DNA from 4 places in the Streptomyces sp. LN549 genome. Region 3 is predicted to be linked to each of the others. Evidence: riboswitches for the same ligand, from Rfam matches in the RefSeq annotation. Region 3 holds a riboswitch; each other region holds the start of a gene.
What was found. Region 3 has a riboswitch for S-adenosylmethionine ahead of SH922_RS01305 (putative leader peptide). Riboswitches for the same ligand answer to the same signal wherever they lie in the genome.
Positions count from the first base shown of each region.

Region 1 (2,192 bases), 7.7 Mb from region 3:
CCTTCGTGCCGTCGGGGCCCGCGCAGGGGCTGTCCACCGTCGACACCTCGGCCGACTACTTCCCCGGTGACATCCGGTACGCCGCAGGGCCGTACGGGCTCGGGCAGCGTGTGCCCATGCTCGTCGTGTCCCCGTGGAGCACCGGCGGGTTCGCGTGCTCCGAGGTCTTCGACCACACCTCCGTCATCCGGTTCATGGAGCAGCGCTTCGGGGTGCACGAGCCCAACATCTCGCCCTGGCGGCGCGCCGTCTGCGGTGATCTCACCTCCGCCTTCGACTTCCGTCGTGCGGACGCATCGGACGTCTCGCTGCCGTCGACCGACGCCTACCAGCCCCCGGACCGCCTCCGGCACCCCGACTACGTTCCCGCGCCGCCCGCCACCGGCAGCGTGCCGAAGCAGGAGAAGGGGGCGCGGCCCACCCGGCCGCTGCGTTACGCGCCCTACGTCGACGGCGCCGCCGATGTGTCCACCGGCAAGTACCGCCTCACCTTCGGTGGTGGTCCCGCCGCCGGGGCGCAGTTCCTCGTGACTTCCGCGAACCGAACCGACGGGCCCTGGACCTACACCACCGAGGCCGGAAAGTCGCTCTCGGACAGCTGGAACACCGCCTACTCCAAGGGAGTGACCGACCTCACCGTCCACGGCCCCAACGGATTCCTGCGCACCTTCCGGGCGGACGGGAAGGTGGCGGGGCCCGAGGTGACGGCTCGTCATGATGCCTCCTCCGGCGGGCTTGAACTGACCTTCGTCAACGGCGGTTCCGCGACCGTGCGCCTGACCGTTCGCAGCGCCGTCGGGTACGGGGGAGGGGTGCAGACCTTCGCGGTCCGAGCGGGTGCGACCGTGAAGTACGCGCTTGACCTGCGAGGAAGCAAGAACTGGTACGACGTCACCGTCGTCTCCGACGCGGACGCCACCTTCCTGCGGCGCTTCGCCGGACACGTCGAGACGGGCCGGGCCGGTTCGAGCGACCCGGGTCTCGTCACCGGCTGAGTGGCCCCCGTCCGGCGGGCGGTTCGGGGGTGGGCGGTGCCCGTGGCCGGGCGCTGCGCACTCCTGACCACCCGTCGGGCCGGGCCGTGTGCGTGGGATAGGGTTTCGGACGGGTCATGAGTTCCAGTGCACAGCCCCGGCTTGCTGGACGGCACCCCGCTCCGCTGCGGGTGCTCCGGGTGACGACCTGCCCCGTGCGCAGGGTACGGGGAACAGCGGACCGCGGTGCAGGGCACTCGGGGTCCTCACCCCGGAAGGCGAACCTCACCATGCTGCGTCATCTCACCCAGAACGACTCCGTGCGGAGCGAGGACTGCGTCCGCTATGCCGCGGGCCACCGCGTGCACTGGATCCATGCCAAGAAGTGCCGGCAGGAACCTGGACAGGCCGTCGAGATCCTGCTCACCTCCGGTGACGTCCGCGACGACGGATGGGTCGAACTGCGCCCCGCCTTCGACTATGCGGGTGACCTCCCCGCGGTCTGGACGCATGCGCCCGGCGCGCTGCGGGAGACCCTCGCCGATCACCGTGGGCGGGTGTACTGGCTGGCGCGCTGGCATGCGTTGAAGCTCGTGTACGGCGATGGTGAAGGCGCCGGACCCGGGGGTGGGAGGGGGGTCGGGCTGGTCAACGTCGCGCTCCAGGGCGGGGATCTGTGCGAGGGCGGCTCTGCCCGGTGCGGTACATCGTGATGCTTATCAATTGTGCCGAGATGTCGCCCTGTTGTTCAGTTCCGGGTTTGGAATTGATCGCTGTTGACGGTTCCGACGTCACATAAAATCCTTATAGTGAAGCTGCGTTGATCGCATGATCATGACGCTTGCAGCTGTCGCCACAGGAGTCAGGACTCATGACGCGCCCTTCTTCCACCGAGCCCGCGCCGTCCACCCCTCCTGCACCTCCCGGCTGTCCGGCTCACGCCGGTGCCGTGCCGCTCGGCGGGCCCGGGTTCCAGACCGAACCCCAGGCCGTCTACCGCGCCATGCGGCGCGATCACGGGCCTGTCGTCCCCGTGGAACTTCCGGGCGGGTTCCCCGCCTGGCTGGTCGTCGGGTACCGCGAGCTGCATCAAGTCACCAGCGACGGCGAGCTGTTCCCCCGCGATGTCGGCCTGTGGAATCAGTGGCCGAACATTCCTGACGACTGGCCCCTGCTGCCGATGGTGGGGCGCCCCCTGCCGTCCATCTACTTCAGCGC
Region 1 is NZ_JAZHRI010000002.1:7,963,514-7,965,705, forward strand. Features, by position in the region: gene SH922_RS35440 (phosphocholine-specific phospholipase C) at 1-995, shown strand, start outside; SAM riboswitch class IV at 1,108-1,217, shown strand; gene SH922_RS35445 (hypothetical protein) at 1,265-1,687, shown strand; gene SH922_RS35450 (cytochrome P450) at 1,846-2,192, shown strand, end outside.
Region 1: another riboswitch for S-adenosylmethionine. It lies ahead of SH922_RS35445 (hypothetical protein); the one in region 3 lies ahead of SH922_RS01305 (putative leader peptide).

Region 2 (2,192 bases), 8.5 Mb from region 3:
CCTTCGTCACCGCGTACATCCTCAACCGGTACCAGGGCCTCCCGCTGGCCCTCCTGATCTTCCTGATCGTCCTGGTGGTACTGGACTTCGTGCTGCGCCGCACCACCTACGGACGCAAGGTCTTCGCGGTCGGCGGCAACTCGGAGGGTGCCCGACGGGCAGGCATCAGCGTGCCGTTCGTCCGGATGTCCGTCTTCTCGATCTCCGGCACCATGGCGGCCGTCGGGGGCCTCTTCCTCGCCGGGCAGATCCAGTCCGCGAGCCAGACCTCGGGCGGTGGCAACCTCCTGATGAACGTCATCGCCGCGGCCGTCATCGGCGGCACGAGCCTGTTCGGCGGGCGCGGTTCGGTCTGGTCGGCCCTGCTCGGCGCCCTGGTGATCGGATCCATCCAGTCCGGGATGAACATCATGGGTGTGAGCAACGCGGTCCAGTTCATGATCACGGGATCGGTCCTGCTGGCGGCCGTGGTCGTCGACTCGCTGTCCCGCAGGAGCCAGAAGGCCGCAGGGCGCGCGTGACCCGTACGCGGCCGGGCCCTGTCGGCAGCTCCACGGACGCGCGGCATCCTCTCCGGTCGGCCCTTGGCGTAGTCGTGCGTCAACTCGCCTGGTTCTAGAAGTGGTTGGTCGGTTGCCCGGTCTGTACGTGGCACTCCGTGAGCGCCAGCCGGCCCCAGGACGCCTGCCGGAGGGAACAGATGGCGCGGCCGCGTTGTTGTGGGGCGTGGCAGTACAAGCGTGACCGATGTGAGCAGGACCATGATCTATGGGGCATTGCGCGGTGCTGTCGGCGCGCGTAGCGTTCCGGGCAGGTCATGAGTGTCAGCGTCAAGCCCTGGCTTGCTGACCGGCAACCCTCCCGCGCGGCGGGGTGCTCCAGGTGACGACCAGGCGGGGCCCGTCCGGGTTCCGCAAGCGCGAGGCCTTCGGGCCCGCCGAGCCGGAAGAGCGGAGGCGAGGGTCATGTCACCGGTGTCCTGCCCGCTCGTCAGGGTGCTCGCCCCCCGGCGCCGCGTCCACCTCTACTCCCGGCCCCACATCGACCTCCAGCGCGTGGCCGGCGCGCTCTGTTGTTCCTGACCCGTACCCGCGACGCCGAACCTCCAGACGAGGCCCGGCGATCACCCACGGTCGATCAGGAAGGCACCCTTTCGTGTCCGCATCGTCTTTGCCGCACCCTGCCCTGCCCGCTTCGCTCCTCCACCTCGCCGTCGCCCTCAACGGCGCGGGCTGGCACCCTGCCGCCTGGCGCGAGCCGGAGGCCCGGCCCGGGGAACTGCTCACTGCCGCGTACTGGACCGACATCGTCACCGAGGCCGAACGCGGCCTGATCGACTTCGTGACGATCGAGGACGCGCTCGGGCTCCAGTCCTCGCAGTTCACCGAGCCCGACGGCCGCACCGACCAGGAGCGCGGGCGCCTCGACGCGGTGCTCATCGCCGCCCGCGTGGCTCCCTTGACCCGGCACATCGGGCTCGTCCCCACCGTGGTCGCCACGCACACGGAGCCGTTCCACATCTCCAAGGCGATCGCCACCCTCGACTACGTGAGCACCGGCCGGGCCGGTCTGCGCATCCAGGTGTCGGCCCGGAGCTACGAAGCCGCCCACTTCGGCCGTCGTACGTTCCCGCACTTCCGTATCGAGGACCTGGACACTCCGTCCGTCCGCGCGCTGACCGCCGAGCTGTTCGAGGAAGCCGGCGACTACGTCGAGGCGGTACGCCGCCTGTGGGACAGCTGGGAGGACGGGGCGGAGATCCGGGACGAGGCCACAGGCCGTTTCATCGACCGCGACAAGCTGCACTACATCGACTTCGAAGGCCGGAACTTCAGCGTCAAGGGCCCCTCCATCACACCCCGGCCCCCGCAGGGGCAGCCGGTCGTCAGCGCCCTGGCCCACCGACGCGTGCCCTTCCAACTGGTGGCCCGTTCAACGGACATCGGGTACATCACCCCGCACGACACCGGCCAGGCCGGAGAGATCGTCGACGAGATCCGCACCGAACAGGCTGCGGCGGGCAGGGCGGAGGAACCCCTCCACCTCTTCGGGGACCTCGTGGTCTTCCTCGACGACGATCCCGGAGTCGCCGCGGCCCGCCGGGACCGTCTCGACGGCCTTGCGGGATACCCGTACTCCAGCGACGCGAAGGTCTTCACCGGCACACCCGCCCAACTGGCGGACCTGCTCCT
Region 2 is NZ_JAZHRI010000002.1:8,731,941-8,734,132, forward strand. Features, by position in the region: gene SH922_RS38630 (sugar ABC transporter permease) at 1-521, shown strand, start outside; SAM riboswitch class IV at 814-926, shown strand; gene SH922_RS38635 (putative leader peptide) at 966-1,082, shown strand; gene SH922_RS38640 (LLM class flavin-dependent oxidoreductase) at 1,156-2,192, shown strand, end outside.
Region 2: another riboswitch for S-adenosylmethionine. It lies ahead of SH922_RS38635 (putative leader peptide); the one in region 3 lies ahead of SH922_RS01305 (putative leader peptide).

Region 3 (2,192 bases):
TCCGGCCCGGCACTTCCCGGGGTCTCGGGAAGTGCCGTCACCGCCGTTCTTCTGGAGCGGTACGAGGACGGGTCCGCGGTCACCGACGTGTTCCGCATCAGCATCACGGCGGGTGCCGTACAGGAGTCGCAAGGGCACGTCCCGGGTACGCAGGAGAGCCTGATGGTCCTGACCGGCACCGCCGTTGTCGGCCCGCCGGACGGCATCAGCACGGCCGGCCCCGGCGCCTGCGCGCACTGGCGGGCCGACGTGCCCCACGTCTACAGCGCGCCCGACGGGGATGTGCAGGGCATCCTCTTCGTCCGCTATCCCTCGGCGGGGGAGCCTGCCGGTGGAGCCGGTCGGACAACCGCGCGCGACGACGGCTGAGCGCCGGGGCTCACGCCGCGTCGGACGCCACGTCGTTCGCGGACGGGAAGGCGGGGTGGTCGCCGAGGCGGCGGACGAAGTCCTGGAGCAGGGGGTACGGGCGCAGGAAGTTGGCGCCGGGCTGGACGAGCGCCACCCACAGGTCCACATCGGCGGCCGTCAGCTCCGTACCCAGCGCATAGGGATGCAAGGAGAGCCGGCGCTCCATCAGGTCGAGCGCCGCCGAGCGCTCCGAGGGCGTTGCGGACGGAGTGACCTTCCGGTCGAGCAGCTCACGCAGGGCTTCGATGTCCGCGGCGAGCTCCGGCGGGTGCAGTGCGGAGGGGCAGGCCTCGTTGTGCCCGGACAGCAGACCCGCCAGGTCGCGGAGAATGTCGGGCGTGTGGTTGCTGACGATGCGGCCACTCCAGCGGTCGCACAGGGCGGGAGCCGTCAGCGGTCCGTCGTAGTGGTGCACCGTTGCCTCGTACGCACTGCGCAGCGAGGCGAAGGCCTCGGGTGTCCCGGACGGGTGGGTCAGGAGCGTGGTGGCGACCGAGTCCTGCAGACCGAGGAGGCCGAGAGTGATGGAGATGCGCTGCGAGCGCGGACAACTCGCCGACAGGAACAGCTCGTAGCGGTGCGGCGCCGGATAGAAGCCGCCGGCGAGACCGACGCCGATCCGGCTGTCGAAGCGGGGGGACGGAACACCCGAAGGAGAGCGGAGGCCTGCGGCGCGTGAAGCGGAGGCGGAGGAAACGGGGCCGCACTGCGGCGAGTTGTCTGTACTGGAACCGCGCGATGCTGTCTCGGGCATGACTCTCCCTATGGGGATCCCTGGGGGAACGACGAAGCCACCGCCGCCATGGTGGCACCGGCGGCCGGATACGGAGCGACTGCGCTTGCGTACCGGTCCGGACCGAGGGGACCCGTCCGGCCCGGTGCGAGCGCACCGGGACGAGGAGTCCGGCCGATCGGACGGGGACGGGTCCGATGCGGACTAGTAAGCGCTGGAGACGCGCAGGAGATCGATGTGCAGGCGCCTCGTCAAGCCGTTCCTGGGCAATTCCCACCGGTCCTGCCATTGGGGCTCGCGAGACGCGAGACCGCGCTTGTCCTGTTGCTCCAACAGGACCCGGTCGTCACCCGGGGCACCCCATCGCGGTGGAAGGGTTGCCTGTCAGCGGGCCGGGGCCGATGACCGCACAGGCGGGAGATCCCGCACGGGCAGCGCTGACAATCGTGACCGTCCACGTCAGTTTCGGTGCGTCCGGTGGCGCCGTCAAGAAGGCGGGACGAGCCGTCTCGCCTGGTGGTCACCGGCGTTGGCAGCCATTTCGCTGCGGCCCGCACCTCCGGCGCAGACCGGAACGGTCACGAGTGCCGGCGGATCTGCCCTGGCTTGCCGGCCGGCGACCCTCGCACGCAGCGGGGCGCCCCAGGTGACGACCGGACCGGACGACGCCCCGACCGGCGAACGGGTGAGCCCGCCGGCCCGGACGCGGGACGCCCGGGACCCGGAGATCCCGCCGGCCCGTGCGCGGCTCAGCCCGCGCCCAGGAGGTTGACCATACGGATGTAGCGGACCCAGTCCCAGTGGGGTCCCGGGTCCGTGTGGTCCGTACCCGGGACCTGTACGTGGCCGAGGATGTGCGCGCGGTCCTTGGGGATGCCGTAGCGGTCGCACACCGAGGCGGTCAGCAGCGCCGACTTCTCGTACATGGCGTTGGTGAAGTAGGAGGGCTGGTCCACATAGCCCTCGTGCTCGATGCCGATGCTACGGGTGTTGTAGTCCCAGTTCCCCGCGTGCCAGGCGATGTTCTTCTCCCGCACACACTGGTCGA
Region 3 is NZ_JAZHRI010000002.1:270,961-273,152, reverse strand. Features, by position in the region: gene SH922_RS01315 (helix-turn-helix domain-containing protein) at 1-369, shown strand, start outside; gene SH922_RS01310 (cell envelope biogenesis protein OmpA) at 380-1,165, opposite strand; gene SH922_RS01305 (putative leader peptide) at 1,349-1,399, opposite strand; SAM riboswitch class IV at 1,452-1,596, opposite strand; SAM riboswitch class IV at 1,721-1,834, shown strand; gene SH922_RS01300 (N-acetylmuramoyl-L-alanine amidase) at 1,894-2,192, opposite strand, start outside.

Region 4 (2,192 bases), 2.1 Mb from region 3:
CGAGCTGTTCCAGCCCTCCACCACGAAGGAGATGACGCCGACCCGCGGGGCGTCGTCGCCGAACAGCGAGAGCACCTTGACCTCGGGGACCTCGGCGAGTCCGGCGCGGACCGCGGTGACGAGCTGCTGCTCCCGGGCGACCAGGCTGTCGAAGCCGGCCTCGGTGAGCGCCTTGCAGGCGGAGGCGATGGAGTAGACGCCGATGACGTTGGGCGAGCCGGCCTCGTGGCGGGCGGCGGTGGTGTGCCATTCGACGTCCACACCGCCGTCGGCGCGCCGGGCGACCTGGCGGGAGGCGCCGCCGCCGGCCAGGTAGGGCTCGGCGTCGCGCAGCCAGTCGGAGCGGCCGGCGAGGACCCCGGAGCCGAACGGTGCGTACAGCTTGTGCCCGGAGAAGGCGACCCAGTCGACGTCCAGCTCGGCGATGTCGACGGGGTGGTGCGGGGCGAGCTGGGCGGCGTCCAGCACGATCCGGGCACCGTGGGCGTGCGCGGCGGCGGCGAGCTCCTTGACCGGCCACAGCTCGCCGGTGACGTTGGAGGCGCCGGTGACGCAGACCAGCGCGGGGCCGTAGGGGTCGCGGTCGGCGAGGGCCCGCTCCAGCGTCGCGACGGCCTCGCCCGGGGTGCGCGGGGCGTTCAGGTACGTCACGCGGGCATCGCGCCAGGGCAGCAGCGAGGCGTGGTGCTCGGTCTCGAAGACGAACACCTGGCAGTCGGCGGGCAGGACAGCGGCGAGCAGGTTGAGCGAGTCGGTGGTGGACCGGGTGAAGATCACCTGGTCGTCGGCGCGGCAGCCGAGGAACTCCGCGACCGTCTCGCGGCTGCTCTCGAAGAGGTCCGTGGAGAGCTGCGAGAGGTAGCCGGCACCACGGTGGACGCTGCCGTAGTACGGCGCGTACGCGGCCACGTCGTCCCACACCCGCTGCAGGGCCGGGGCACTGGCGGCGTAGTCCAGTGCGGCGTAGGTGACCTCCCCGCCGGTGACCAGCGGAACCGTCACATCCTTGCCCAGAACCGGCAGCGGCGCACAAATCGACTGGTCGGTGGCGGCGGTGAAGACAGACATGACGAACTCCCGTAACAGGCAGGCGAATTCCGCGTGCCTGCGGATACGCGGCAGCACGGAGGGAAGAAAGAAGGGTGTGCGGAGGAGGGCCGGAAAGCCCTATCGCATTCGCTTGCTCACAAGAGGCTCCCTGAGGACCAGGACCCCACGGGTGGACATCTGACGATGTCGAGGGGTCCGCGCTTGCCGCAGACCTCGCTGCCTGCGGCCTGGTCTTCACCCGGGGCACCCCGCCACGGACGGAGGGTTGCCGGACAGCGGGCCGGGGCCGTAGTCGCTGTCACTCATGACCTGCGCAGCATCTTGCCATACGCGCGGAAACGCGCAAGGCGCAGTCCATGATCTGGACTGCGCCCTGCCTCACATTCCGTACGCCGTCCTGTCAGGCGTTGCTGGCCACGACCCATCTCTCCAGCGCCCGGCCTGCCGCACCCGAGTCGATGGACTCGGCGGCCTTCGCCATCCCCGCGGTGAGCTGCTCGGTGAGCGTGCCCTCCCCCGGGTCCAGCGCGACGAGCGCCGCCGCCGAGTTGAGCAGGACGGCGTCCCGGACGGGGCCTGTCTCCCCGGCGAGCAGCCGGCGGGCCACGTCGGCGTTGTACGAGGCGTCGGCACCCCGCAGCGCCTCCACCGGCACCAGGTCGATGCCGACGTCGCGCGGGTCGAAGCCCTCTTCGCGCACGACACCGTTCCTGGCGATCCAGACGCGGGAGGTCGCGGTGGTGGTCAGCTCGTCCAGGCCGTCGTCGCCGCGGAAGACCAGGGCGGAGTTGCCGCGCTCGGCGAGGACGCCCGCGACGATGGGCGCCATACGCAGGTCGGCGACGCCGATGGCCTGAGAGCGCACCTTGGCCGGGTTGGTGAGCGGGCCGAGGATGTTGAAGGTGGTCGGCGCGCCGAGCTCCGAGCGGGCCTTCGCCGCGTACCTCAGGGCGGGGTGGAACTTGACGGCGAAGCAGAAGGTGATGCCCGCTTCCTCCGCCACCTCCACGACCCGCTGCGGGGGCAGCTCCAGATTGACGCCGAGCTTCCCCAGGACGTCGGAGGAACCGCTGGCCGACGACGAGGCGCGGTTGCCGTGCTTGACGACCTTGGCGCCGGTCCCCGCCACGACGATCGCCGAC
Region 4 is NZ_JAZHRI010000002.1:2,356,827-2,359,018, forward strand. Features, by position in the region: gene SH922_RS10410 (aminotransferase class V-fold PLP-dependent enzyme) at 1-1,068, opposite strand, end outside; SAM riboswitch class IV at 1,243-1,360, opposite strand; gene trpD (anthranilate phosphoribosyltransferase) at 1,451-2,192, opposite strand, start outside.
Region 4: another riboswitch for S-adenosylmethionine. It lies ahead of SH922_RS10410 (aminotransferase class V-fold PLP-dependent enzyme); the one in region 3 lies ahead of SH922_RS01305 (putative leader peptide).